Regions from separate parts of the Paenibacillus sp. S25 genome, predicted to be linked through region 3. Evidence: predicted binding sites of a transcription regulator. Region 3 holds the regulator's gene; each other region holds the start of a gene.
What was found. Region 3 encodes LexA, which represses DNA repair genes until DNA is damaged. Its sites were predicted from a motif close to CGAACATATGTTCG; they were not measured.
Positions count from the first base shown of each region.

Region 1 (9,946 bases), 770 kb from region 3:
TTCCATTGAAGAATCCGGTTCGCTCAACAAGCCACGGGATACGTCCTATGGACAGTGGTATGATCGGCCTTTGAACGACATACCTGAAGGACAAGCGATCATCAAAGGCTATTTTGCCGAAGAAGTGGACATGGGTAGTATTCGTTCGCAGATTGAGCCGCGCGTCGAAGAATTGAGAACTTTCGATATTGATCCTGGTGAGGTTCAGTATGAACTGAAAACAGTTGATGAGGATGACTGGGCAAATGCTTGGAAGCAATATTTCAAGCCTTTGCGTGTGTCGGATCGTCTGACGATTAAACCCACTTGGGAGGACTATGAGCCTGCGAGTGAAGAGGAAAAAATCATTGAGCTGGACCCTGGTATGGCCTTTGGGACCGGAACGCATCCTACGACATCCCTTTGTCTGAGAACGCTGGAATCTGTAATTAAGGGCGGAGAAGAAGTCATTGATGTCGGCACGGGTTCCGGTATTTTGGCCATTGGAGCTGTAAAGCTGGGAGCGAAGCATGTACTTGCCTTGGATCTGGACCCTGTGGCAGTATCCAGTGCGCGGGAAAATACGCGTTTGAACGGACTGGAGGAACGCATTACCATTAAAGAAAGTGATTTGCTATCTGTGCTTAGTGCAAGCGATCCAACGCTGGGTATCCAGCTGCCGGTCAAGCTCGTGGTAGCTAATATTTTGGCAGAGATTATTTTGCTGTTCATTGATGATGTATATAAAGCCTTGGAACCAGGTGGTATTTATATTGCTTCAGGGATTTGGAAGAACAAAGAAGAGGTTGTCGAAACTGCGTTGAAGGCAGCTGGCTTTGAGATTGCCGAAATAAGCCGGGATGAAGATTGGCTGGCGTTTGTGGCGAGAAAGAGGTAAGTATGGATTTTTTACAAAATATTTTTCGTGTAAATTTAAATGTTCTTCCATTTTATTTACTGGCTGTGATCATATCGTTCACGGTTCATGAGTTTGCACATGCGTATTATGCCAATAAATTTGGCGACCCTACAGCCAAGCTACTTGGGCGCGTGACTTTAAATCCGGCAGTGCATATTGACCTGCTGGGTACGCTGCTGCTGTTGATCGGAGGCTTTGGCTGGGCCAAGCCAGTTCCGGTTAATCGTGACAATTTTAGCCGTCCGCGCCTCATGGGCATTATCGTATCGGCTGCGGGTCCGCTCAGCAATCTGTTGCTTGCATTTGTTACTACTTTGATCTATGCCGTGCTCCTTCATTTTCAAGTATTGCCGGGGATGGAGAACCAACGGGTGGCTCAAGCAATCTATTTGTTTATCAATGCCCTGATCAATTTAAATCTGTTTTTGTTTATCTTTAATTTGATCCCACTGCCTCCACTGGATGGATACCGGATTGTGGAAGATGTGGCTCCCACTCCTGTACGCCGCAAACTCCAGCAGTTTGAACAGTGGTCGATCTTTATTTTTCTACTTATACTGGTCATTCCGCAGGTTCGAGCTGTAACGATTGAACCTCTTTACACGCTGGCCCAGATGATTTATATACAGTTTTTGCAGTTCTCTTTTTATATCACTGGATTATTCGGAGCCTAAGGGCTCCTTTTTTTACGAGAATAGGTAGGTATAACCTGAATGGAAGAGGGAACAGACTGGTCATACAGGCGCAAAAGATGATATGATGTTGCTTGGTGATTTATTCGGATTTTGTACGGAACGTTAGTGGATAATAGTTATTTTTAGAATGAGGATTTTGCAAAAATCCAATAAGCGACTTCCAATGAACAAGATATAGATCGAAATGGTCTAGTTCGTCTAGATATTGCACTTTGGAGCGACTGGAATTGAATTTTGCAAAATCCAGGAATAGGTGAGAGAGAGAATGCAGCGTTATTTTATTCCGGCAGAGCAATTTCTAGAAGATCACGTGATTGTTGCGGGTGAGGACGCGCGACATATCGCTAAGGTCATGCGGGGCCGTAGTGGTGACAAAATTATAGTTAGTGACGGGGTATCTAGGGAAGCGCTGGCTGCATTGGATACGATTGAGCAGGATCATGTTACGGCGACGATTATTGAGCCGCTGAAGATGACCTCTGAACCGCATGTGCAGGTCACCATCGCTCAGAGTCTTCCTAAAGGAGACAAGATGGAGACGGTGATGCAAAAATGTACAGAAATCGGAGCAACCGGTTTTGTACCGTTTTTGTCCGAGCGTACGGTCGTGCAGTATGATGCCAAAAAAGAAGGCAAGCGACTGGAGCGTTGGCGCAAGATTGTGAAGGAAGCGGCTGAACAAAGCCACCGTAACCGGATTCCAGAAATTAGCGCGCCCATGACGTGGAAAGAACTTCTGGCTTCTTTTGCTGGGTATGATTTGATATGTTATTGTTATGAAAAAGAGCAGGGTAAACAGCTACGGGATGTAATCCAGCCTTTGGCAGGACAATGGGCGTCGACGGACATGCCGCGTGTTCTGCTGGTGGTAGGCCCGGAAGGCGGCTTTACTGAAGCGGAAAGCCTGGAGGCCGAGCAGGCTGGGGCCCAGTCTACAGGACTGGGAAGACGTATTTTGCGTGCTGAGACCGCAGGAATGGCTGCATTGGCATGCATTTTATATGAGACAGGAGAAATGGGAGGGGTTTAATATGCCGTCAGTGGCATTTTACACATTGGGCTGTAAGGTAAACTTTTATGATACAGAAGCGATCTGGCAGCTGTTTAAAAATGAAGGTTATGAACAGGTGGACTTTGATGAGCAGACTGCTGATGTCTATCTTATTAATACATGTACCGTTACGAATACTGGTGATAAAAAGAGTCGTCAGATTATTCGCCGCGCGATTCGACGGAATCCAGATGCCATTGTGGCAGTGACGGGCTGCTACGCCCAAACTTCTCCTGCCGAAATTATGGATATTCCTGGCGTTGATCTCGTTATCGGGACTCAGGATCGGGACAAAATCATTCCGTTCGTACAGGAAATTCAAGAAACGCGTCAACCGGTGAACGCCGTGCGCAATATTATGAAGACGCGTGTATTTGAGGAAATGGATGTACCTGATTTTGCTAATCATACTCGGGCCTTTTTGAAAATTCAGGATGGTTGCAATAACTTCTGTACCTTCTGCATCATTCCGTGGTCGCGGGGTCTATCCCGTAGTCGTGATGCTGCGAGTATTATTGCACAGGCGCGTCAACTGGTTCACGCAGGCTACAAGGAAATTGTACTCACAGGCATCCACACTGGCGGTTATGGTGACGACATGGATAATTATGACCTATCTGATCTGTTGTGGGATCTGGAGAAGGTGGAAGGGCTGGAGCGTATCCGTATCAGTTCGATTGAAGCCAGCCAGATTGATGAAAAAATGCTTGATGTACTGAACCGTTCCACCAAGCTGGTTCGTCATTTTCATATACCGCTTCAGGCGGGGGACGACACCGTGTTGAAACGGATGCGTCGCAAGTACACCACAGAAGAGTTTTATAACAAAATGCTTATGATTCGCAAAGCAATGCCAGATGTAGCGATTACAACGGATGTGATTGTCGGCTTCCCTGGGGAGACGGATGAAATGTTCCGCAATGGCTATGAGCTGATGAAAAAAATCGGTTTTTCGGAAATGCACGTGTTCCCGTACTCCAAGCGCAGTGGAACTCCTGCGGCGCGTATGGAGGATCAGGTGGATGAGGACGTGAAAAATGCACGAGTGCATGAGCTGATACAACTGTCAGAGCAAATGCAACTGGCGTATGCTGAGAAGTTTGTAGGTCAGGTGCTGGAGGTCATTCCGGAAGTTGCCCCGAAAGGGACCGAAGATAGCGGCATACTTCATGGATATAGTGACAATTATATTCAACTGGCGTTTGAAGGTACTGAGGATCTGGTTGGCAAGGTATGCCGCGTGAAGCTGACGAAGGCAGGCATTAATGAAAGTGAGGGCCAATTGGTCCGCGTACTTGAGAATGGGCTGCAAACAGCTCTGTAAGAACAAAAAAAAGCCTGAACAGGCAATAGAGATGGCAAACAAGGATTTCGCCTTTCCTTACAGAGAGGACGGAATCCTTGTTGCGCAAGGAAGGGAGATTACAGGATGGCGGCAAAAAAGGAAATTTCCGCAGGCGGCGTTGTGTTTCGCAAACAGGGGGAGCAGCTTGAAATTCAGCTCATTACAGACCGATATGGCAAGGTATCCTTGGCTAAAGGGAAAATGGAGTTGGGAGAAACAATCGAACAGACGGCTTTACGTGAAATTCGTGAGGAAACAGGGTTGAACGGGCGAATTATCCAACATGTAGATATGATTGCCTATACGTATCAGCATCCGGAATTTGGGGAAGTGGATAAAGAAGTACACTATTATCTTGTAGAGGCACTGGATGGGGATTTACAGGCGCAGATCGAAGAAATTAAAGGAGTTGCGTGGCATACACCTGAGGAAGCATGGCGTCTTCAGCGCCAGGGTGGATATGACAATAATGATGTCATTTTAAGCAAGGCGCTGTCCATGCTAGGAATTAACGTTTGATTCTGTGTGGAGATATACGATCCTCTAAACGCGTCCACACAGGTAGATAGCAGAGAGGCAAGACCAGCAGAGAGCTAATAACGTTAAACAGGGTTTGGGCATGGGCTACCTTGGCTCCGGGCTCGGTAGATATCCAGGCGGCGGTCATTTCCAGCCCAGGGATCAACGGCATAAAGAGCAATGCTCCGCCTACGTTCAGCAGCACGTGGGACCAGGCCACAAATTTGCCGGACATGCTGCCGCCAACAGCGGCAATCAGAGCGGTTACGCAGGTGCCTACATTGGAGCCGATGACGATGGCGATCCCCACATCGGCTGGCAAGGCACCCGCAGCGGCAAGGCTGATCGCCATGCCAATGACGGCTGCACTACTGTGAACCAGTGCGGTCAGGCAGGCTCCAGCAGCGAAGGCCCACCACATGTTGGCCGCAGCGTGGTCAAGAAACCAGCGGAATAGTCCGGCCTGCTCAATCCAGGGGCCGACCGTTTGCATTACGCGGATACCTGCCAGAATTAGCGAAAATCCAGCAAAGACGAGGCTGATATATTGTACAGCCTGCGGACGGCTAAGCCCATTGGAGCCGGATGAAGCTCCGGCGGACGCATACTGGCGACCGGGGATAGCTTCACCCCACAGGACGGCAGTGCTCCAGCATAGCAGTGAGCCGCAGAGCAGCGGAACAGCCAGCATGCCAAGCTGGAGCCCCATCAGCTCGGTGGTCAGGCAGGTGCCGATATTGGTGCCGAGAATGATGCCGAGCGTGCGGCCGTAGGTCAACAGCCCAGCGTTGACCAGTCCGATCGTCAGCACCGTTACGGCGGTGCTGCTTTGCAGCAAGGCGGTAATGCCTGAGCTGAACAGCATGCCCCGCCAAGGGGAAACTGTGGCGCGGTTCAGCCAGCGGGTGAGGAAGGGACCGGCCAAATGCCGGAGAGCTGCTTCCATCAGCTTCATCCCGCCCAAAAAAATAAACAGCCCGCCGCACAGTGGGAGTATAACATGTATAAACACGGGCATAGCCCCCTTTTCTAGGTGAAAATACTTATGTAACAGCCTATGATCTGTCGGGGACAGCCATGACAAGCATGGCTGAGCTCTTTTTTACGGAACGATAATTTTGTAGTATCTTCACAAGCTTTAAAATTGTGACGTCGATATACAGGCGGGCAGTAGCGAAGCGGAGCATTTGAAATTGGAGAAGCAACAGCGATCGTAAGATTAAATGAATCGCGGAGCCGCGCCCCTATCGAACAAAACGTTTTAACACTTTGAGTAATCCAAGAATGGGAGTGAAGGATTTTGCCTTCAGTAATATTAGAACGCAGCCGTAAAAAAAGGTTGGAGCACGCACACCCTTGGGTGTTTAAAAACGAAATAGCCAAGATCGAAGGGGACCCAGAGGCAGGCGATTTGGTCAGTATCGTTAACCATCAGGGGCGTTATTTGGCGACAGGTTACTATAATCCAGCTTCACAAATTACAGTGCGTGTAATGTCCTACGAGCCGCTGGAAGCAATGGATCAAAACTTTTTTGCCCAACGCTTTCGCAAATGTCTGGAGCACCGCGAACGTTTTGTGACCGGGGGAGACGCTTATCGGTTGGTGTACGGCGAGGCTGATTTTTTGCCTGGACTGATAGTAGATCGATTTGGTGATGTGTTAGTCGTGCAGTTGTTAACGCTTGGCATGGATCGGCGCAGGGAAGAAATCAGGGATGCGCTCGTTGAAGTAGTGGGTCCTGTTGGTATATATGAGCGCAGTGATGTATCCATCCGTGAGCTGGAAGGATTGGAACAAACGAAGGGTCCTTTGTACGGTGATTGCCCGCGTCATGTGGTGGTGACGGAAAATGGCCTGCAAATCAAGGTTGATATCGTAGAGGGCCAGAAGACGGGGTATTTCTTTGACCAGCGTGAAAATCGTGCGGCTATAGCACCGTTGATGACAGGTTGGGGAGCACGTAGTGGAATTACGCTACAAGAAGTAGCTGCAGACTCAGGGGATGCGGGCACTACAGTCATGAAGCCAGTGAATAAAAGTGGTAAGGTTGTTGAATTTCCATTCTGGGACGGCGCAACCGTATTGGAATGTTTTTCACATACGGGAAGCTTTACGCTCAATGCCTGTAAACATGGTGCTAAAAAAGTAACTTGTCTTGATATTTCTGAGCATGCGATTGAAAGTGCGCGGGATAATGTCAAGCTGAACGGTTTTGAGGAACGCGTTGAGTTTGTCGTCGACGATGCTTTTCAATATTTGCGCAATCAAGTGAAGGGTGTAGAGGAACGCAATGCACGAGCTGGGGGCAAAGGAGATACATCCAAGCCGCTGACAGCAGGTGGCGGACGCACCTTTGACGTGGTCATTCTTGATCCGCCAGCCTTTGCCAAAACGAAGAACGCTGTCAAAGGAGCTACACGTGGATATAAAGATATCAACCTGCACGGGATGAAGCTGGTCAATGAGGGCGGCTATCTGGTGACAGCGAGCTGCTCGTTCCATATGCGGCCAGAGTTGTTTTTAGATACCATTAAGGAAGCGGCGGCAGATGCCGGCAAAATCCTTCGTCTGGTAGACTGGAGAGCGGCTGGTAAAGACCATCCTCAAATTTTGGGTGTGGAGGAAGGCCATTACTTGAAATTCGCCATCTTTGAGGTGCGCAGCCGGACACAGCTGTAGGTTTCATACAAGGTCAAAGTCAATCGCCTTTTTGGTGATTAAATAGGTAAAATAGACTCGTTTAGGTATAAATCAGTCCTGTAGAGAAGGCGTGCACCAAGCCAATCTGCGGGACTGATTTGTTTTTTTAGAGGGAGGAAGAATTGCTACAACATGGCAAACGTACGTTCTTTTCTCCCTTGCCTGATATGCTATACTGTTTAATAGAATGTTGTTCGTTGGAAAGGAGGCCGCATCATGTCGGTCCGCTTGTTGATTGGCCGCTCTGGGAGTGGTAAAAGTACGTTAATCCGCAATGAAATGACGTCTATGTTACGCGAGGAGCCGCTAGGTAAGCCTATGCTGTTACTTGTACCGGAGCAATCGTCATTTGCTTCTGAGCATGCGTTACTTACAGAAGCCGGAAACGGTATTCAGGGGTCGGTGCGCGCCCAAGTGATGGGATTTCATCGTCTTGCCTATTTAGTTATGCAGGAAACCGGGGGTTCAGCACTGGTGCCTGTAACGGAAGAAGGCAAGAAGATGCTTTTATATAAAATTATTCGTCGTCGCAAGGATGAACTGAGTTTGTTTAAGGATTCGGGAGACCAGCTCGGCTTTGTGGATCGGTTGAATACATTGTTTACGGAGCTAAAGCAGTATGGAAATGATACTCGGTCTGTACCGGAGCAACTGGAGCGAATGAACGCTGCTGGAGAGTCAACTCCGATTTTGCGCGGCAAGCTCAAAGATATCAGTCTAATCTATGAGGATTTTGAACGAGAGCTGACGCTTAAATATATTGACGGTGAAGATACGCTGCGCATGCTGGCAGAACAGATTGCTCAGTCTTCCCTTGTGCGTGGGGCAGATATTTGGATGGATGGCTACCGCAGGTTTACACCACATGAATACAAGGTGGTGGAGCAGCTTATGCTGCACGCTTCTTCGTTGACGGTGGCGCTGACTTGCAGCCGCAGCTACGAGAGCGGGCAGCTTCCGCATGAGCTGGATTTGTTTCATCCTTCAGCGGCTACGTATGTAAAGCTCAAAGGAATGACAGACGAGCTGATGATAGAGACGCAGACACAATTACTAAGCCCTGATCCGCTGCCGAGATTTAAGGAGCGTCCGGCGTTGGCATATTTGGAGGCTAACTTTGAACATCGTACAGGGCTACGGAATCAGGAACAACGGATGCGGCTGCAGCAGCTACGAGAGCAGTGGACAGAAGAACAGCCGGAGGGCATAAAACTGTACACTGCGGCTAATCGCCGTGCAGAGCTGGAAGGGGCTGTACGCGAAATGCGCCGTCTGGCCCGAGATGAAGGCGCGCGTTATCGGGAGATGGCTCTGTTTGTGCGTCATATTGAAGATTATGAGCCATGGGTGGAACCGATATTCAAACAATATGAGGTTCCAGTATTTCTGGATCAGCGGAGAAGTGTATTGCATCATCCCTTAGTGGAATTGATTCGGGCTTCACTGGATATCGTGCAGCGTCGTTGGCGATATGAGGATGTATTCCGTGCGGTCAAAACAGACCTTCTCCTGCCGCTGGATGGTCGGGTGAGCCGTGAGGAGATGGACCGTTTAGAAAACTATGTACTAGCCTGCGGAATACAAGGCAGCCGTTGGACAGACGGTCGCCCGTGGCAGGCTGTGCCCAGCTTGTCACTGGAGCTGGAGGAGCAGGAACGGAACCGTAGGCGGGATGAAACGTTGGATTTGATGGAACTGTGCCGGGATGTGATCGTGACGCCTTTACGTGCGTTTGAGAAACGTGTGGGCAAGGCACGAACTGCACTTGAGAAGTGTGAAGCGGTATATCTGTTACTGGAGGATGCAGAAATCGGCCACAAGCTGGACGCCTTCATTCATCAGGCAGAGGAATCAGGAAAACCTGAGCAGGCGAAAGAGCATCGTCAAGTATGGAATGCAGTGCTTGAACTACTGGATCAAATCGTCGAAATGATGGGTGACGAGAGGCTGGATACCTCTTTGTTTGCGGGTGTGCTGGAAACGGGATTGGCTGAGTTCCGTATGGGACTTGTTCCGCCAGCTCTGGATCAGGTTCTAGTCGGAAACACGGACCGTACACGTGTGTCCGGTATTCAACATGCTTTTGTGCTAGGTATGAACGAAGGTGTGATGCCGGCTGTGTTCCATGAGGACGGTGTGCTGAATGAGCAGGAGCGTACGGCATTAAACGAACGAGGCGTAGAGCTGGCGCCGGATATGACAAGACGTCTATTGGACGAACGTTTTCTCGCTTATACGGCCCTTACCTCAGCCGGTAAAAGCCTGTGGATGAGCTATGCAGTGACCGATGAAGAAGGGAAGTCGTTGTTGCCGTCTGAGTTAGTACGACATGTGCGGCACCTGTTTCCTAGTCTGGACGAACGTCTACTGGCTGGATACCCTTTGCCAGGGGATGCTTGGACGACGCAATGGGAGTATGCTTCTCATCCGTCCGAGGCTTTGCCGCAGCTCATTGCGCAATTACGACATTGGCGACGTGGCGGTGACATTTTATCTCCTTGGTGGGAGGTATATAACTGGTATGCAAGCCAGCAAGGGCGTGAGAAGGACAAGCTGCGTCAGCTGTTGACCTCACTTTTTTACGAGAACCATGCCGAAATGCAGAAGGAAACGAGCCGCCGTCTGTACGGCAGCAAGCTGCGTACCAGCGTATCTCGTATGGAACGTTTTGTGGCATGTCCATTTTCGCACTTTGCCTCTCACGGTCTTCGTTTGAAGGAACGTCAAATGTATCGCC
Region 1 is NZ_CP073683.1:4,000,786-4,010,731, reverse strand. Features, by position in the region: gene prmA (50S ribosomal protein L11 methyltransferase) at 1-877, shown strand, start outside; gene KAI37_RS17470 (site-2 protease family protein) at 880-1,572, shown strand; gene KAI37_RS17465 (16S rRNA (uracil(1498)-N(3))-methyltransferase) at 1,859-2,623, shown strand; gene mtaB (tRNA (N(6)-L-threonylcarbamoyladenosine(37)-C(2))-methylthiotransferase MtaB) at 2,625-3,968, shown strand; gene KAI37_RS17455 (NUDIX hydrolase) at 4,074-4,508, shown strand; gene KAI37_RS17450 (Na/Pi cotransporter family protein) at 4,498-5,520, opposite strand; gene KAI37_RS17445 (class I SAM-dependent rRNA methyltransferase) at 5,809-7,188, shown strand; gene addB (helicase-exonuclease AddAB subunit AddB) at 7,426-9,946, shown strand, end outside.
Region 1: the regulator LexA is predicted to act here: its motif matches at 7,346-7,359, upstream of addB (helicase-exonuclease AddAB subunit AddB).

Region 2 (9,946 bases), 990 kb from region 3:
TTGGCGATACAACCGTGCTGATTACAGGAGCGAGTGGCGGAATTGGTGCGGCTATTGCTGAGCGTTTTGCAGCTGTAGGGATGAATGTGGTCATTCACTACATGAAGTCCCATGAAAAAGCAAATGAAGTTGCCCGTCGTTGCATGGCTTATTCAGGTAAGGTAATGACCGTGTCAGCGGATCTGCGGAGCAAGGAGCAGATCGAACGCATGCGGGAAAAGCTGGATAATCACGGGATGAAGCCGGATATTCTTGTGAACAACGCCGGATTATCTCATTATGGGCTGTTGACAGATGTTTCGGAAGAGAAATGGGACGAAGTGATGGCTGTCAATGTTAAGGGAACCTTTCTGTGCACGCAGGTTTTTATGCCGCATATGATATCCCAACGCTATGGCCGCATTGTGAATGTTTCATCCGTGTGGGGGATATGTGGCGCTTCGTGCGAGGTGTTGTATTCCACCACCAAGGGAGGCATTAACGCTTTCACTAAAGCGCTGGCTCAAGAGGTAGCACCTTCCGGGGTGACAGTGAATGCTGTAGCTCCAGGTGCAGTGGATACGTCGATGCTGGATCATTTGGATGAAGGCGAAATTACCAGTTTGGAAGAAGAAATTCCTGCCGGACGATTGGCTCGACCTGATGAAATATCGTCCCTGGTTTATTTTCTTGCGCTTCCTGAGTCAGGTTATATTAATGGCCAGGTCATAAGTCCTAACGGAGGATGGGTGACTTAAGGGAAATAGCGCTTGGAGGAATCCACCAGTATAGTAAGCGTCTGAGAAGAGCATATTACAACTGTTGATTTTAAATCTGAATCATCTAAGGAGGATTTAAGTATGTCAACAGTTGTTCAGAATTTTGATGTTTGGAAAAAGTTCCTTGGTCAGCGTGTAGAGCAAGCGGAGAAGTTGGGAATCAGCCAAGATACCATTTCAGAGCTTGCTTATGAAATCGGTGATTTTCTGGATGAGAAGGTCGATCCAGCCAACCACTCTAACCGCGCACTGAAAGAACTGTGGGGAGTTGCCGATGAGGACGAGCGTCACACCATCGCCCGGCTAATGGTTAAATTGGCCAAGAGCAACGCATAAGTAGGAACCAACATGAAAAGCTCCCTTTTGGGGGCTTTTCTGTAATGGTTACAGAGCTGTTCTTGTAATTCCATTGTAATTTATATATCATAAACGTGATTGAGGCTTACAACACAATGCAGCCTATCAAATTTCAATAATTGGTTTTGTCGAAAGATGTTATTTTATGATACAATAATGCTTTGATTTGGAGTTGTTGACGGTTTGAATGTGAATGAGGTGCTAACGTGACGGAAGAAACGAAACAGTGGTACATGGAGTACAAGATACATAAAAATCGACCCGGACTGCTGGGAGACATTGCTTCCATGCTTGGTATTCTGGGGGTTAATATACTGACGATCAACGGTGTTGAAGGCGAAAGACGGGGGATGTTGCTTGAAACGGACGATGACGAGAAGATACGCATTCTCGGAGACACGTTAAAAAAAGCGAGCAACATTACAGTCACAGCCTTACGTGCTCCGAGACTGGTTGATATATTGGCAGTAAGACACGGCCGTTACATCGATCGGGATTCGGATGATCGTAAAACATTTCGCTTTACACGCGATGAGCTTGGGTTGCTGGTCGATTTTTTGGGTGAAGTATTAAAGAGGGACGGCAATCAGGTGATCGGTCTTCGCGGGATGCCACGTGTGGGCAAAACGGAATCCATTATTGCCAGTAGTGTATGCGCAATGAAGCGTTGGACTTTTGTGTCTTCAACGTTACTACGACAGACGGTGCGCAGTCAGCTCTCTGAAGAAGAAATGAATCCAAACAATGTGTTTATTATTGATGGTATTGTGAGTACAATTCGGTCAAATGAAAGACATTATCATTTGCTTCAGGAAATCATGAGTATGCCAAGTACTAAAGTGATTGAGCATCCTGATGTATTTGTACGTGAATCAGGATACAGCTTTGACGATTTCAATATCATTATTGAACTTCGCAATAATCCGGCTGAGGAAATTATTTATGATACCTTTACAGCCAGTTATACAGAAGATCTTTAAATAAGCGTAATTACACAAGGAGATGATGACATGTCAGAACTGGGTCAGCAATTAAAGGAGGCCCGGCTGCAAAAAGGATTGAGCCTTGACGATGTTCAGGAAATGACGAAGATACGCAAACGTTATCTGGAAGCCATTGAGACGGGCGATTACAAAGTGCTGCCGGGAAGCTTTTATGTCAGAGCTTTTATTAAAACATACGCTGAAACGGTCGGGTTAAACCCCGATGAGATTCTGGAAGGGCATCAAAGCAATGTGCCTGAACCTGAGCCGGAAGCAATCATGGAGCCTGTTACACAGAAACGCTCCAGCCGTCCCGCCACGATTGGTAATCTTAAATGGTTGCCTACAGCGTTAATGTGGCTTTTTCTAGTTCTCATTGTTGGGGTTATTTATGCTTATTGGGTGAGCAACAACCATTCAACTCCAAAAACAGCAGAAAACACAACGCCGATTACAACACCAAGCACCACACCAAGCACCACACCAAGCACGTCTACTCCTGACACCACTACAACACAGCCGAACAATGGTCAAACGACGGCTCCAAATGGTGCTGGTGGGCAGACTCCTGATGCGGGGCAAACCGGCCAAACTCAGCCAGGTGGTACGGGGAGTACGGATGCTACTACTCCAGATACTGGACAGCAGCCGGGTACGACTACGCCACAACAAGGTGTAACAGTGGCACAGGACGGCAAGCAAGGCAAGACGACGATTTTCAAAGTTTCCAGTTCAACGGGAGCCGCAGTCAAGGTTGATATTAAAGCGACGGGCGAAAGCTGGCTTGAAGTGTACAAGGGAGAAAATTCCCGTGGAGAAAAGCTGAGTTATGGTATGACTAAAAGTGGAGATGCCATGTCTTTCGATATTGGTCCAGAAGGTTTATATATCAAATCAGGACGGTCTTCTGCCACAGATATTTCCGTAGCAGGTCAACCGATAACAGATAATAAATCGACTACTCGTGTACTGATCCAGCAAGGAGAAGCTTCTTCGACCGGAACGAGTGCAGGGGTGACGGGTTCACCTGCAGATTCTACGACAGGTAGCAGTACGGATTCAGCACAAAGTAGTACAGATTCTACAACTACTGATGGTGAATAAACGCCTTGGTGCGAGGAAATACTAATGACTGTAATTCCTGGAAAGGCAGTCATTTCATTTTCCGCAAAGTGAGGTGTATACGTTATGACCGTTAGCTGGATTGTGACTGGGCTCGGTATAATTGTCAGTTTACTGGGCTATTATCTGACACCGAATGCATGGGGCTATGGCATACTGGGCTTTGGTCTTGCTCACATTGTGCTTGGACTTTTGGATATGTTCCGAACCCCAACACGAAGCCATAATTAGATATTTTGACCGTAATTGAAATAAAGGCGTTTTTGTCAGGAAAACTGGCAAGAACGCCTTTTTAGTCAACGGATTATTGGATTTTTGTAAATGACTAGCCTATAATTAGATATTGAACTTTGTTGTGGAAAGGAAAGTGAAACGATGGCTTCAGAAAATTCATTTGATATCGTCTCCAAAATGGATATGCAGGAGTTAACAAATGCGGTTCATCAGACGGAGCGTGAAATTGAAACACGATTTGATTTCAAGGATAGCAAAAGTAGCCTCAAGCTTGAGAAAGAAGCTCTTACGATTGCATCGGAAGACGAATACAAGCTAAATGCGGTGATTGATATTTTGCAATCTAAAATGGCCAAACGAGGTCTGTCCCTTAAAAATGTGGAGTATGGCAAATTGGAACCCGCCTCTTTAGGTTCAGTGCGTCAGCGTCTTTCGCTTAAGCAGGGAATTGATCAGGAGAATGCCAAGAAAATTAACATTCTTATTCGGGACTCCAAGTTAAAAGTTAAAAGTCAGATTCAAGGTGATCAAATCCGAGTGACCGGAAAAAACAGGGATGATTTACAGGCGATCATTCAATTGCTGCGTAAAGCTGATTTGCCATTGGAGCTTCAATTTACAAACATGAAATAAAGCCGTTTTCCCTCATACATTTTGTAGGAAAAAACGTTGCTTGATGTGCGGCAGGTTATTTTGACATGCGTTTTGCGCCATATTATACTTGTAACGAAAATGCAGACAATTCAGGTGTATAGCGCTCGTCGATAGCGATTTACATAGGATTGAATTTAATCCGAAAACTGCCATTTGTAATCAAGTACGATAATCAGGGGAGAGTGTGTTGTGAATTTACCCAACAGAATTACAATAACGCGGATTTGCCTTATTCCGGTGATGATGCTGGCTTTGCTGGTGGACTTTGATTTTTATCCGCCGCCGATTGAGATCGGAGCTTTCAAGCTGCCGTATAATCAGCTGATTGCGGCTATCATTTTCCTTGTAGCAGCCAGCACGGATGGTCTTGACGGATATTTGGCACGTAAAAATAATATGGTCACCAATTTGGGCAAGCTGTTGGACCCCCTTGCTGATAAGCTTTTGGTAACCGCCATTTTGGTTTCCTTGGTAGAAATGGGAAAAATCGATTCATGGATTGTTGTTGTGATTGTTAGCCGTGAGTTTGCGGTTACGGGTCTGCGTCAGATTGCCTTACTGGATGGTTCTGTGGTTGCTGCAAGCAATTGGGGCAAATTGAAGACGATCATCCAGATCGTTGCTATTGTAGCGTTGCTCATTAATAATTTCCCGTTTGTTTTTCTTGGTATCCCGTTTGATTTAATAGCAATATGGGCAGCGGCGTTGATCACCATTTATTCGGGTATTGATTATTTTGTGAAAAATATCCACTTGCTGAGTTCCTCCAAAGTTTAACAGGATAAATTTTATGGAAACAGCAATAGGGACTAAACTTATTGCTGTTTCTTTACATAATTCCCATAATATTTGCAGTACAGGAGGAAGAATTGATGAAAGCTGAAATAATTGCAGTAGGTACAGAGTTATTGCTCGGTCAAATAGTGAATACAAATGCTCAATATTTGTCACAAGAGTTGGCTACAATCGGAATCGATGTATATTTTCAGACTGTAGTTGGCGATAACATAGATCGGCTTCAGGAAGCAATAAGAATTGCTCAGAAGCGTGCGGATATTATTTTGTTTTCCGGCGGTCTGGGACCGACTCAGGATGATTTGACGAAAGATGCGATAGCGTCTGTATTGGGGCGAAAATTGCACATAGATCGTCTTGCAATGGATAAGCTAGATCAGTTTTTCCGTAACCGTGGGGTAGAAATGACCGAGAATAACCGCCGGCAGGCGCTTTCTATTGAAGGCGCTACTCCGCTTGAAAATGAGACAGGGCTAGCTGTGGGCGACGCAATTGCACAGGACGGTAAATTTTATGTAGTTTTGCCTGGACCGCCTAAGGAACTCAAACCCATGTTTGCAAACCAAGCGAAACCTTGGTTGCTTCAGCAGGCATTGAGCGGTGAAGAAATGCCAATTTATTCAAAAATGTTAAAATTTGCAGGGATCGGTGAGTCAGCTCTTGAAACCCATTTGTTAGATCTGATCCAATCCCAGACAGACCCCACGATTGCTCCTTATGCCAAGGAAGGGGAAGTCACGATCCGTATATCCACCAAGGCGGCCAGCGAAAGTGAAGCATTAATTAAGCTGACGGCTACGGAAGTAGAAATTCAGCAGCGTCTTTCGGAATATATGTATGCAAGCGAAGATGTTACGCTGGAGAAGGTTATCGTAGATCTAATGGCCAAAAGCGGACTCACTGTGAGTGCGGCAGAAAGCTGTACAGGTGGAATGCTGATGGAACACATCACTTCTATACCTGGCAGTGCTGTTATGTTTCAAGGTGGCATCGTGTGCTATTCCAATGAAATGAAGATGAAATTACTCAACGTGCCTTATGATTATTTGGAAGGGGATCAAGCGCCAGGTGCAGTGAGTAAGGAAGTAGCCCTTGTGCTTGCAGAGCAGGCAAGAATGATCATGGACAGTGATTTTGGACTTTCAGTTACTGGTGTTGCCGGGCCTGGGTATTCCGAACGGAAGCCAGTCGGTCTGGTGTATATTGGCATTGCTGAACGCGACAAGGAAACGGAAGTACATGAACTGAGACTGAGTGGTAACCGTGAAACAATCCGACTGCGATCAGTCAAAGCAATCCTGTACAGATTGTGGCGCAGACTGGTAGAGAACGAGAAACTCTCTTAAACATCTATGTACGGTGTGGGTCGTAGAGTTGTTTTAGATAGATATTCATGATATAATCTTCTTATCGGAAGAACCGTTGCAAAGCCTTTTGCCAGCGGTTCTTTTTTTGTTTTAAGAGACAGGTGTAATTGTAGAAGAGAGCTGTGTGAACAAAAAAACGAATGTATGTTCGAAAAAATGCTTGGCAAGCGTGTCAAAACAAGGTATTATTAAAGTACAAACAATGAAGGATGTGAGTTTATTGTCAGATCGTCGTGCTGCGCTGGATATGGCGCTCCGTCAAATAGAAAAGCAATTTGGTAAAGGTTCCATTATGAAGTTGGGTGAGTCTACCCACATGCAAGTGGAAACGATCCCCAGTGGTTCGATTGCTTTGGATATTGCGTTAGGAACGGGCGGCTTTCCAAGAGGCCGGGTTATTGAAATATACGGACCGGAATCATCCGGTAAAACGACAGTAGCTCTTCACGCTATCGCAGAGGTGCAAAAAACAGGCGGACAAGCCGCCTTTATCGACGCCGAGCATGCGCTTGATCCGTCGTATGCAAGCAAGCTGGGTGTCAATATTGATGAGTTGTTACTATCGCAACCAGATACAGGAGAGCAGGCGCTTGAGATTGCCGAAGCTCTTGTACGTAGTGGAGCAGTAGACATTGTAGTTGTTGACTCCGTAGCGGCACTTGTGCCCAAGGCAGAGATTGAAGGCGAAATGGGAGATTCCCACGTTGGTCTTCAAGCACGTTTGATGTCTCAGGCATTGCGTAAGCTTTCTGGAGCCATTAATAAGTCGAAAACCATTGCTATTTTTATTAACCAGCTACGTGAAAAAGTAGGTGTTATGTTCGGTAACCCTGAAACAACACCAGGTGGACGTGCCTTGAAGTTTTACTCTACGGTACGTTTGGATGTTCGTCGTATTGAAAGTTTGAAAATGGGTAACGACATTGTGGGTAACCGCACACGTATTAAAGTCGTGAAGAACAAAGTTGCCCCTCCTTTCCGTCAGGCTGAGGTGGATATTATGTACGGTGAGGGCATTTCCAAAGAAGGTAGCTTGATCGACATCGGTACGGAGCATGACATTGTCGACAAGAGCGGAGCCTGGTATTCCTACGAAGGTGAGCGCCTTGGTCAGGGACGTGAGAATGCTAAGCAATTTTTGAAGGAAAATCCGAATATTGCTAGTACGATCGAACAAAAAATTCGGGTGGCCAGCAATTTGATTACGACGGTTGCTCCGCCTACAGAAGAAGAGTTGGCACAGCAAGCGAAGGAAGAACAGGAATTGTTGGAGCTTGAATAAAGCTCGGTGAATCCTGGTTTGTGAACTGGGGCCAGGGTTATGGCACGTCCGTTTGAATAGCATGATTCTGATGCCCTGCACAGTTGTGCAGGGCATTTTTGCATCAACTAGAGTCTGCTTTGTCAGTGGAATCTAACTTTTGCGTAGCAGGTGTTCAAAGGCTGCTTTCGTGAATTTCAAAGTGAGGGAAGTATATTGCAGTTGGACGATGAAGATGAATACACTTCGGAAGCAAATAAGCAACAAGGGATTTCTCTTTTTCCGGATCATGAGGAATTGATGATTACTAGGGTAGAGCAGGGACAGGGACGCAAACGTGGAAGGTATATCATACATTTTGGTCCTTATTCACTGTCTGTATTAGAAGATGTAATGATCAAGTACAATATGTTCAAAGGAACGTCATTCGTTAAAAAAGAACTGGAAGATATCGTTCTGGCAGATGAAAAGCAACAGGCTTATGTACTTGCGCTTCGCTATTTGGGGCGAAAGCCTCGCACATGTCAGGAAATTGCCCAGCGTTTGGCGCAAAAAGAACTGGATCAGTCTGTTATTGACGAAGTAATGGTCCGACTGTATAGGGAACAACTCGTAGATGATGATTTATACGCCCGTCAATGGGCAAGGCAGCGCATAACAAGCCAACGTAAGGGGAAGATGTGGGTTAGGCAAGAACTTCGTCAGAAGGGCATCTCTAAAGCCTCTATTGGCGAAGCGTTAGGTGAGATTACCGATAATGAGGAGTGGGAGAGCGCTTTGACGGTCGGACGTAAGAAATGGAATCAGGTACGTGGTGATATAATGGAGAAAAAAAGGAAAACCTACCCTTTTCTCATGAGACGCGGATATTCGGGGGATATGACACGCCGGGTAGTCAATCATCTCACTGCGGCCGAGCATGACGCTGCTTCAGATGACGAGGAATTGTTGCAGTGGGAGGAATAGTTGCCAAACGGCTGCTAAACCTTTGGCTAGTATGAACGGATAGGATGAGCTAGTTATTACATGGAAAGCTGCACGGTAGTCTACTAATGTTTGCATTCCCTTGACAATGCCATTTGTCAAATAATAAAATATATATGAAACGATACTTGTGGAACGCCCTTTTTCCTTCCAAAAAAGCGGAATCCACGGTGAGTTCTCATCGCCAAATAACAAGTGATGCCGCTATGCCAGGCGGAATTGTACATGTGAAAGCATGTGCATATGAAATGAAACGACCTTGTGTCGTTGTCTTAGTTTGACGATCAAAGTAAATGTGACAATTGCAAAAAGTCCCAAGGAATGCCTTGGAGGAACCAACGGGGAGGTGAACAGTATGATGACTGCGATCTGGTTCGTTCTCGTTGCTGTAGCCGCGTTATTCTTTGGGTTCGGGATTGGTTATTTTATTCGCAAATCTATTGCAGAAGCTAAGATCTCCAGTGCGGAAGAAGCTGCCGCGCAAATCGTGGAGAACGCGAAAAAAGAGGCAGAAGCGCTGAAGAAGGAAACGGTATTGGAAGCGAAAGATGAAATCCACCGCATTCGTGCCGAAGCTGAAAAAGAAACTCGTGAACGTCGCAATGAAATTCAACGACAGGAACGAAGATTGCTGCAAAAAGAAGAATCGCTGGATAAAAAATTGGAATCGCTGGAACGCAAAGAAGAACAAGTGGCCAACAAAGAGAAACGAATCGATGAAACCCAGCAGCAAATTGATTTGATTTACAAGAGTCAAGTAACTGAGTTGGAACGTATTTCCAATCTGACGATGGAGGATGCAAGAAGTATTATTCTGACCAACGTAGAGCAGGAAGTTCGTCATGAAACAGCTCAGATGATTAAAGAAATTGAACAGCAGGCCAAAGAAGAAGCGGACAAAAAGTCTCGTGAAATCATCACACTGGCCATCCAACGCTGTGCGGCAGATCATGTAGCAGAAACGACGGTTTCTGTTGTCACATTGCCGAACGAAGAAATGAAAGGCCGGATCATCGGGCGCGAAGGCCGTAATATCCGTGCACTTGAAACCCTTACAGGAATTGACCTCATTATTGATGATACGCCGGAAGCTGTTATTTTGTCCGGATTTGATCCGATTCGTAGAGAGATTGCGCGTACTGCGCTTGAAAAGCTCGTAGCGGACGGACGGATACATCCGGCTCGTATTGAAGAGATGGTGGAAAAATCCCGTAAAGAGGTGGACGAACGAATCCGTGAGTATGGTGAACAGGCCACCTTTGAGGTGGGCGTGCATAGCTTGCATCCGGATTTGATCAAGATCTTGGGACGTCTCAAGTTCCGTACGAGTTACGGACAGAACGTATTGAAGCACTCGATGGAAGTTGCATACTTGACAGGTCTAATGGCCGGGGAACTGGGCGAAGACGTTGTACTGGCAAGACGGGCAGG
Region 2 is NZ_CP073683.1:2,242,974-2,252,919, forward strand. Features, by position in the region: gene ymfI (elongation factor P 5-aminopentanone reductase) at 1-737, shown strand, start outside; gene KAI37_RS09915 (DUF3243 domain-containing protein) at 840-1,094, shown strand; gene KAI37_RS09920 (DUF3388 domain-containing protein) at 1,322-2,095, shown strand; gene KAI37_RS09925 (RodZ domain-containing protein) at 2,126-3,202, shown strand; gene KAI37_RS09930 (hypothetical protein) at 3,287-3,451, shown strand; gene KAI37_RS09935 (YajQ family cyclic di-GMP-binding protein) at 3,596-4,087, shown strand; gene pgsA (CDP-diacylglycerol--glycerol-3-phosphate 3-phosphatidyltransferase) at 4,298-4,885, shown strand; gene KAI37_RS09945 (competence/damage-inducible protein A) at 4,981-6,249, shown strand; gene recA (recombinase RecA) at 6,491-7,552, shown strand; gene KAI37_RS09955 (regulatory protein RecX) at 7,748-8,497, shown strand; gene rny (ribonuclease Y) at 8,871-9,946, shown strand, end outside.
Region 2: the regulator LexA is predicted to act here: its motif matches at 6,408-6,421, upstream of recA (recombinase RecA).

Region 3 (9,946 bases):
TCTTTCCACCGGGTAGAAATCTGCTGAATCCCATGACCAGCTGTAACGACCATGAAACCTACATAGTCCATAACCCCGGATTCCACTGATTTCAAAAAATCAGCCAGACATAGATAAGGCTCTACCTGCTGACGCGGGAATGTAAATGTGTGCAGTACCTTGCTCACATCCGACGGATCATAGATCAGAATTTGGTCTCCTTGGGACTGCGCTGGAAAGAAACGATACATAGCATGTGCCTGGATGATTCCGTCTGTCACAGCTTCAAACATGATGCTGTCCACGGTTTCCTTCAACTGAATCGCTTTCGGATCTTCCGAAGCCAGCAGCTGCTCAACATTTCCTTTTAAACCAAGATGATGCCCCATTAGCATCTGCATATTCACGTAAGGCAAAATATAATTCAGTGGATAATTACGCAGTACATGACGATCCGTATCTGGTGGAATATAGACGGGCAGATCCTGAGCAATGTTAGAGCGCACAGCCCGAGTGAGCTTAGGGAGCGGCTTGGCTTCCACGACTATTGCCGCTTCAGCCTCCCGCTCAGCCTCCATGTCCTCAGCCATTTTTTTGCGGGACTCAGGATTCATTAGCTTGTTGGCAATATCCAGACCATCCATAGCATCTTTTGCATAGGCAACCAGACCATCATACTCAGGACGGATACGATTTTTAGTGAACTTACGTGTTAAAGCAGCTCCACCAACCATTATTGGAATATCAATATTCGCATTTTTCAAATCCTGTGCGGTCAGCACCATTTGTTGTGCCGATTTAACAAGCAGTCCGGATAAGCCAATCATATCGGCCTTTTCTTCACGGTAAGCCTCAATAATGCGTTCTGGTGGTACTTTTATACCCAGATTCACGATATGGTAACCATTGTTGGATAGAATAATCTCCACCAGATTCTTACCAATGTCATGCACATCACCTTTGACTGTAGCCAACAAAATCTTACCTTTTACTGAGGATTCATTCTTCTCCATGAACGGCTCTAAATAAGCCACGGACGCCTTCATCACTTCAGCGCTTTGCAGCACCTCCGCAACAATCAATTCGTTATTGTTAAACAGTCGTCCTACTTCCTCCATCCCCTTCATCAGCGGGCCGTTAATAATCTCCAGCGAAGAATATTTCACGAGCGCTTGCTCCAGATCCGGAATGAGTCCCTCCTTACTTCCCTCGACTACATAGGAAGCCAGTCGTTCTTCAAGCGAAAGGTTTGATATCTTTTCTTTTTTCTCCACTTTCTTGTTACGGAAAGCTGCTACAAAAGCGGATAAAGTATCGTCATTTGTTTTATAGATCAAGTCTTCCGCAAGTTTCCGCTCATGCTCTGGAATGGATGCATAACGTTCAAGCTTCTCAGTGTTTACAATCGCATAGTCCAGACCTGCTTTGGTGCATTCATATAAATAGACGGAATTGAGCACTTCACGACCCGCTTCCGGCAAACCAAAAGATACGTTACTGATGCCCAGGATGGTATGTACCCCGGGAAGCGCTTCTTTAATAATGCGAATGCCCTCAATGGTTTCCTTAGCTGAACCGATATATTGCTCATCACCTGTTCCTACTGGAAATACGAGTGTATCAAAAATTAGATCCTCCGCTGCCAAACCGTAACGGTTCACCAACAGATCATAAGAACGTTTAGCTACCTCAAGCTTATCCTCACGTGAAATAGCCTGTCCACGTTCATCAATTGTTCCAACAACAACAGCGGCGCCGTACTTATGAATAAGAGGAGCCATTTTCTCAAATTTCTCTTCACCATCCTCCAAATTAATGGAGTTAATTATTGCCTTGCCTTGCGAATATTGAAGTGCTTTATCAATGACTTTAATATCCGTAGTATCAATCACTAAAGGTACCTTTACCTTGTTTACAACCAGTTTCAAAAATGCTTCCATATCCGTCATTTCATCGCGATCCGGGTCCTGCACACAAATATCAATGACATGCGCTCCGCTTTTTACCTGAGCACGGGCAATTTCAGATGCCTCTTCATATTTGCCTTCCACGATCAAACGCTTGAATTTGCGGGAGCCCAGAACATTCGTTCGCTCACCAACCATATACGGACGATTGTCCTGTTCAATATATACAGGCTCAATGCCCGATACGGCAGGAGGATGATGACCTACCAGCGGACGCGGCTCAAACTGCGCCATACTTTCACTCATAACTCGAATATGCTCAGGCGTGGTACCACAACATCCCCCAGCAATATTCAACCAACCTTTTTCAGCGAAAGCAGCCATTTTACGTGCTAATGAATCAGGCGATTCATGGTATTGGCCATTTTCATCGGGCAAGCCCGCATTTGGATAACAGCTAATAGCTGCAGAGGACATTTCAGACAGAGAGCGAATATGATCACGCATAAACTCTGGACCTGTAGCACAATTCAACCCAATCGAAATTGGATGTAAGTGTTCCAGTGATATGGAAAAGGATTCGATATTTTGTCCGGCCAACGTCGTTCCCATAGGCTCAATCGTGCCTGAAATCATTAGCGGAAGCTCGATACCTGTCTGCTCAAAAGCTTGCCGAATTCCGATGCTTCCAGCTTTGACGTTAAGCGTATCCTGTGAGGTCTCCAATAGCAGTACATCGACCCCGCCTTCAATAAGCGCCAAGGCCTGCTCTTGATAGCTTTCAATCAGCTCAGCAAATGTAACCCCACCTGTGACAGACAAGGTTTTCGTGGTTGGGCCCATAGCTCCTACTACAAAACGTGGCTTGTCCGCAGTGCTGTATTTATCCACCGCGTTACGCGCCAGTTTGGCCGCCACCAGATTAATTTCACGGGCACGTTCGGGTATATCGTAATCCGCCAAAACGACGGATGTTGCTCCAAATGTATTCGTTTCAATTAGGTCTGCTCCGGCCTTCAAGTATGCTTCATGAATCCCTTGAATGACATCCGGTCTCGTTAAGACCAGCATTTCATTACAGCCCTCCAACTCTTCCCCACCAAAATCATCGGGGGAAAGGTCTTCCTGTTGAATCATGGTGCCCATGGCCCCATCAAGAAGGAGTATTCTTCGTTGTAATGCATCCTGCAAGCTAACTTTATCCAAATTTCTTCACCCCCGCAAAACGTTAAATCCTAGTTTAGCAGAAACCGTATCATTTAGATAGATTGAAGTAAAAACATACGTTTTATACAGGTTGTTCTTTGTAAAAACGACTTCTCTAATCCATTTTTACAGTTTGTAGCATTAAAGAACGCACTTAACCCTGCAACCTTTAGCTATAGTCATTTGCATTATAAAATGTTGAAATCCTGTATTGTACAACGTTTCAAGACATGGTATTCTTTATACAACATTAATCCAAGTGGAAAAGAGGGAATAAATATATGGCCGAAATCTTAATACGTAATACAAACAAACGAATTAGCGGTGAAGAACAAGTACGTGAATTTCTGGAGAGTCACGAGATATTGTATGAACATTGGGATGCTTCCAAATTGTCTGGGGAGCTGCAAGAAAACTTTACCTTAACAGATGATCAAAAGGCCGCTGTTCTCAAAACATTTGAACCCGAAATCAAGGATTTAGCCGCACGTCGCGGATATAAAATATGGGACGTTATCACTTTATCTGAAGCAACACCGAATTTGGACGAGCTACTGGCCAAGTTTGAGCAAATTCACACCCATACCGAGGATGAGATCCGTGCCATTGTCGCTGGTAAAGGCATCTTCATCATTAAAGGCCCTGAAGAGATCGGCTATTTTAACGTAGAGCTTTCACCGGGGGACGTTATCTCCGTACCTGAAAATATACCTCACTTCTTCACTTTAATGGAGAATCAAAAGATCGTCGCAATCCGCTTGTTCATCGAAGAAAATGGCTGGATTGCCGAACCGTATGAAGATCCAACCTTCATTAAAGCATGATTACGAATTTATCCTTGTGTGAATAAAAAAACTCCCTCTGCTCTGTAACAATCGAGCGAAGGGAGTTTTCTTAATACTTGTTTCTAAAGACTATGGATTTCTTATTTTAACGATTGAATAATTCCGTCCAATTCAGACAGATGCTTGATCTGGAACTTCGGCTTGATCTCTGTGGTATTGGTTTTAGCGTTTCGGTTCACCCAGACTGAGTGTACACCTGCTGCCAACGCTCCTTGAATATCAGTCGTCAGTTTATCTCCTACCATTAAAGCATGTTCAGGCTCAATACCAAGAAGCCCCAAAGCATGCTGGAATATAGACGGATCAGGCTTGCCTCGACCAAATGAACCTGAAATGACAACATGATCAAAGAAAGGAGCTAATTGAGGAACTCCATCCAGTTTCTCCTGTTGTAGATCAGGGGAGCCATTTGTCAGCAATAACAGCTTGTAATGTCCCTTCAATTGTTCTAGAATTTCAAACGTTTCTTCATATACATGTGGACGCGCACGTCTTTCCGAAGCAAATTGGGCTGCCAGCTTTTCCGCCAACTTCTCATTATCTATCCCTAGTTGCTGGAGTCCTCTGCGCCATGATTCCTTTCGATAAACAGGGGCCAACTGTTCCAATTGGCGGAATTCAGGTTGCTCACCTGCTGTAAAATTCGCCCACAATCCTTCAAACGGATTAATGCCGATCATTTGAGTAAAACTAAAGGTTTCATAGGATTCATACAAAGCGCGTGCTTCTTTACGTACGGCTTCCTCCAGAGTTTTTGGATCAACACCTGCTTCACGGGAGCCTGTTTGACACGCTGCATCAAATGCCTCTTCTACACTACGTTCATCCCACAAAAGGGTATCATCAAGATCAAACATTACCGCCTGAATCGTCATCTGAATTATCCACTCTCTTTCCACAGTATATGTACGCCTATTTGCTTGATTAAGCATTTGAATCGTTATGTGTGCCCATATTAAGCAAGCGGCCGCAGCATGTTATATGAAATAACATCATACGGCCTTTGTTACAGAGCTACAGGCTAAATCAGTTATTTCTTGTCTACCTGTATCTGATTGGATAGCGCAAACTTCTCAAGTCGCTCTGCAATGGCATCCGTGTCATAGCGACCTAATGATTTTGTGAAAATAAAATTACCGCCCTTACCTTTTCTTTCAACAGTTACGTAACCCTTTTCAATCTTGATGGCTTTCATGTCCCCTGCCGTCATTGGACGTTCTCTACCACCTTTCAGCATATAGAGAGTATCCTTTCCCACTTTCAGATAAGGACGACGGATAAAAAAGATAACAGCCAGCATCAAGTACAGGCCGAATACAAGCCAATCCATCCCTCGCATACCGGTCTTAGTCAAAAAGTAACTCATAAGCATGTACAATACAGAAAGACCAGCCAGCATAATTGGCACAGTAATGTTACGGCCACGGAAAATATCCATTGCAGAACCTGTGCCGCTAATGGTTTGAATACCTTGCTTTTTGCGCGATTTATTTAAATGCGCTGTGTTTTTGCGTACTTTTCTTTCAAATGATCGGGCCATCTCTCAATTCCTTCCCAGATATATTACATTAAAACAATTGCCTCAAAGCTGATCTATATAGATACCATGAAAGGTACCTAAAACAAAAGGCAAATTGCAGGCTTGGGCGCTTTAACAACATTAATGCTTCAGCCCGTCATTCCCTTTCGATGTATCATCGTCCACAAATTCAATCGTCTCAAGCTGCTGCCTAAAATTACGGCGAATGTTACCTAAATAAATTTCCCGAAGATTGGCGCGCTCTGTGGCTTCCACTTCCGTCAAACCCTCGGATTTTGCTTTGCGCGCTAATTCATTAATGCGCTGTACCAAGCTGTCTATATCCAAATTGTGTCCCCTCCATAAAAGCAAAGATATAATACACTTTGACATGTAGAAAAGAGCTTGTCAAGGCTCCCGTATTGCGCTCCCTGACAAGCTCTAATAGTCTATAGATCAGAAGTTAGGAAGCTTGAGTACCTGACCTGCCTGCACTCCCCGATCCTCCAAACTGTTAATCCGCACAATTCCTTCTATATATACCCGTGTATCCATTCGTTCCGGTTTATGATTTGCGGCAATCTCCCACAACGTATCCCCAGGTTGTACGGTCAGTTTAGTCACTTCTTCTTTGGAAGCTGAAGGTGCTGCGAAAACCGTAAGTACACCTGCCCCTGCAATCCAAGCAACAATCATTATAATAAGAAGCTTAAGTAAAAGAGTATTGGTAATAATCTGCATAAAACGCGCTCTCCCCTCTTTTCGGGTCTCCTGTAAATTTTCTAAATTCATCGGAAAAATACTTTGATAAGTGCTATATTTCATCATTGGCTGTGTCCTCCAAACGTTTGTTCTTATGTTTTCACAATATAACACGAACATTTGTTTTGTTCAATAGAAAAGAGAACAAAAGTTCGCAATTATTTTCAGGGATTATTTAGAACTTATGTTTGTACGAACGGAGGTTCTATGCTATAATTTTCCCAAACGTTACTAAATGGGGTTGATACGGTATGTCTAAGATTTCGAGCCGCCAGCAGGCCATTCTTGAATTTATCCGCAATGAAGTGCGTCTAAAGGGATACCCCCCTTCTGTACGCGAAATAGGCGAGGCTGTCGGATTAGCCTCCAGTTCTACGGTTCATGGTCATTTGGATCGTTTAGAGAAAAAAGGACTCATTCGCCGCGATCCTACAAAACCACGGGCTATTGAGTTACTCGGTCAAGACGAATCGGATAACAGCAACTTGATTAATTACTCCATTAGTCGTGTCCCCGTCGTCGGCAAAGTAACCGCTGGTCTTCCTATTACGGCGACAGAAAATATTGAAGATTACTTTCCTCTTCCCCAACACTTTGTTGGTGAGGATAAAATATTCATGTTATCTGTTGTAGGCGAAAGCATGATTGAGGCTGGGATTGCTAACGGAGACTATGTAATCGTACGTCAGCAGCAGACCGCTGATAATGGTGATATTGTTGTAGCTATGACAGATGAAGACGAAGCTACAGTTAAAACCTTCTACAAAGAAAAAGATCATATCCGGCTTCAACCTGAAAATCCAGCCTTTGAACCGCTTCGCCTGACACACGTCAGCATTTTGGGCAAGGTTGTAGGACTCTTCCGGGACTTCCACTGATTTCTCGTTCTTTCTTCCCCGTTATTCTTTCCACTAATACAAAACCGGCTGCCTAGGGCAAGCCGGTTTTGTATTGCTATTATGTATCTCACAACTATTTTTTCATTTCAGCAACCTATTCCTATTTTTTCTACTATAAAATCAGCCTCCTCATCTCAAATAATCCCCCACTGATCTTGAGCAGCTATACTGTCATGGGCAAAACTAATAGATCTTTTTTTGTTTTAGATAAATATGGTATATTAATTACTCATAGCTCTGTAGGAGGAATTAAATGAAAAAACTTGTAATTTCAGCGTTTGTTGTGATATTTATTGCCATAAGCTGTGTAGTTCCAACAATGGATCATTTGTATGCAAAAGAGAACTCCCACATAACAACCTACGACCGTATTCAGTACATACAAATACTTATCCATTTCAGGTATTTAGAAAAGCAACTCGAAGCTGTAATTTTCGAAAGAAATAATTATCCAGAAGACAGCCAAGAATATAAACAGCTCTCTGAACAACTGAATCATATTCTTGCTCAAGAGGCGTACTACGAGAAAAAACTTAACACTCTTAATAGTAAATCATTTTCATACTAACTGCCTATTATCTTTATCTATACTATTAGACTCATGCCGACCTGCCTGTAACATTCTCCTGCAACGTAAAGTTGAAAAGGCGAAGACAGGTTCGCATGAGTTTTTTATTAACCATTAGGAATATAGGTACTAGCTTCTTTTTGCTTTTAATAGATTTATGCTGATACATTACTATCACAATTGACATATGTATATAGCAGAACTAAGCAAAGGAGATATGCAGATGATCAGAAATAGAGTTAAAACGTATAAGCATCGCATCGGGAAAAACAGATATCTGGTCGTTAAAGTCTTTCAAGCCGCAGCTGCTAAAACAGGAAGCGGAAATGCACTAGCAACCAATGCCTTGAATATCAAAATTTCCAAGCGTAAGCATAAACGCCACTAAGATTTAACCGCACCTTCATTTCTTTGAAGGGAGGTGATAATATGAGCAGAAGACATTGCAAACGTGATTTGAGAAGAAGAAGATTAAACATCCGTTCCACTCAAAGAGCCATTGCGCGTGCAAGAGGTAACGCACTGGCTGTTAATCTGTTTAGCGTAAATGATAGACAACGCAGACGCTAATAATCGTTTTCAAGCAAAAGCGGGAAGGATTCTTCCTGCTTTTTTTGTGTTAAACGATACACCCAACTCCTAAATTCCATAGAACTGCTAAATTCAGTTGCCTTCCTTTAAATACCATCGACATATTCAACTATGCTTCCACTAGTTAAAACAGAAGCGAAATAGTACCCAGTCAAAGCAGCAAAATTCTTGACTCAAAAACTTTGTGTACAACTGACCACACCTATAGCCCTCAAACTTGCTTCAGCTTTTTTCACTTAAGTATTCTGGCTGTAAATCCGTCCAGGATTTGTACGTTGCTGCATTGTTTGCTCAATTTTTTATTTTTAAATTTTATAAGGCCCCACTTGCCCACCACCGTATTCCACAACCTCCATCATATCCTACTCAGCGGCTGGACTACAGATGCTCTTATCTGACTTAATGCAGCTGAAAACAATTCGATATTCGATCAACACTTCTGTAGCTTTTGCTGCACCTTCTTTTGCAGATCAGGTCACAAGTGACACTTATAGTTCATTACAAGACTCAAATAGAAGTTTAGAGTCTGTTACGCCTTTTGCTAATGTTGAATATGTCGTTACTGTAAATACGGCCAATCTCAAAGATGCGGGAACAGACTCGAACATCTCTATAACTCTGTATGGTTCTAATGGAGATTATGCTACCGCTACACTCAATGGTAGCTTTGAACAAGGAGATTCCGATACAACAAGAATCAGCACTAGTAACCTAGGTGACATCAGAAAAATTACTATTAGAACTGATGGATCTGGGTATAAACCAGGTTGGAAAATCGCTAATGTCAAAATATCTGGAAACGGGAAAACTTTCTCATTTGCAGGTCCTAACCGTTGGCTTGGTGACGGCGGTTCCGCAGATTCCGAAACACTTTTTCCATCCTAAAAACAAATATTCATACAAAAGACTCTGTCGATATCTGGATAGAGTCTTTTTGTTTTGGATGAATAATCCTACTAAAATTGTATCGCCGTAATTATAACCCCATCTCAAGAATCAATTTTAATAATAAACTCACTAATGGGAAAAATGTTATGTAAATTTGCCATATAAACAAAAGCTAAGAAATGACCGCTGGAAAAGTATATTGAATCTTCTTAATACTATACTGAAAGATATGCAAAGTATCGTGCGTATTATCCAAATAAAAGACTTTTACCAGTTATTGTTGCAAACTAATAAGGCCCTATCTGAGATTAGATTTAGGTATTAGGAAGGATTGTACCCATTCTATGAAACATTCCCCTTCTTACAAAATACAATAAGCGCAAATCTATTATGGCAGGAAATCCACCAAGTATTCGCCAAAAGAGAAGCGAATACTGTGGCTATTGCCAAATAGCTTATGCGCTCATTGAGTTCAACTATTTGCCATCCATGAGTGAAGTGGTATTATCCAACAGTTCTTTTCACGAATTAAACCCAAAGTGATTTAGTGATGATAACTAAGAGAATAAAGAGCACTAAAATTGCCGCTGTAGAAGTCCATACACCGCCGCCACCTGCACCTTCATATGCACCCATGTCTTAAACCTCCTTTATTTGTCGTTCACCTTAATATATGTATAAATACGTTCAGTGATAGGGCATGCAGGTAAACAAAATAAAGGCTCACACCCAGATAAACCGGTAGAGCCTAATAATCTTTATAAAAGAATTAATTTCAAGAT
Region 3 is NZ_CP073683.1:3,235,599-3,245,544, forward strand. Features, by position in the region: gene metH (methionine synthase) at 1-3,092, opposite strand, end outside; gene KAI37_RS13955 (1,2-dihydroxy-3-keto-5-methylthiopentene dioxygenase) at 3,374-3,916, shown strand; gene KAI37_RS13960 (HAD family hydrolase) at 4,018-4,812, opposite strand; gene KAI37_RS13965 (hypothetical protein) at 4,968-5,477, opposite strand; gene KAI37_RS13970 (DUF896 domain-containing protein) at 5,598-5,804, opposite strand; gene KAI37_RS13975 (LysM peptidoglycan-binding domain-containing protein) at 5,913-6,281, opposite strand; gene lexA (transcriptional repressor LexA) at 6,470-7,096, shown strand; gene KAI37_RS13985 (hypothetical protein) at 7,371-7,685, shown strand; gene KAI37_RS13990 (hypothetical protein) at 7,909-8,073, shown strand; gene KAI37_RS13995 (hypothetical protein) at 8,115-8,255, shown strand; gene KAI37_RS14000 (PLAT/LH2 domain-containing protein) at 8,661-9,161, shown strand; gene KAI37_RS14005 (hypothetical protein) at 9,693-9,800, opposite strand.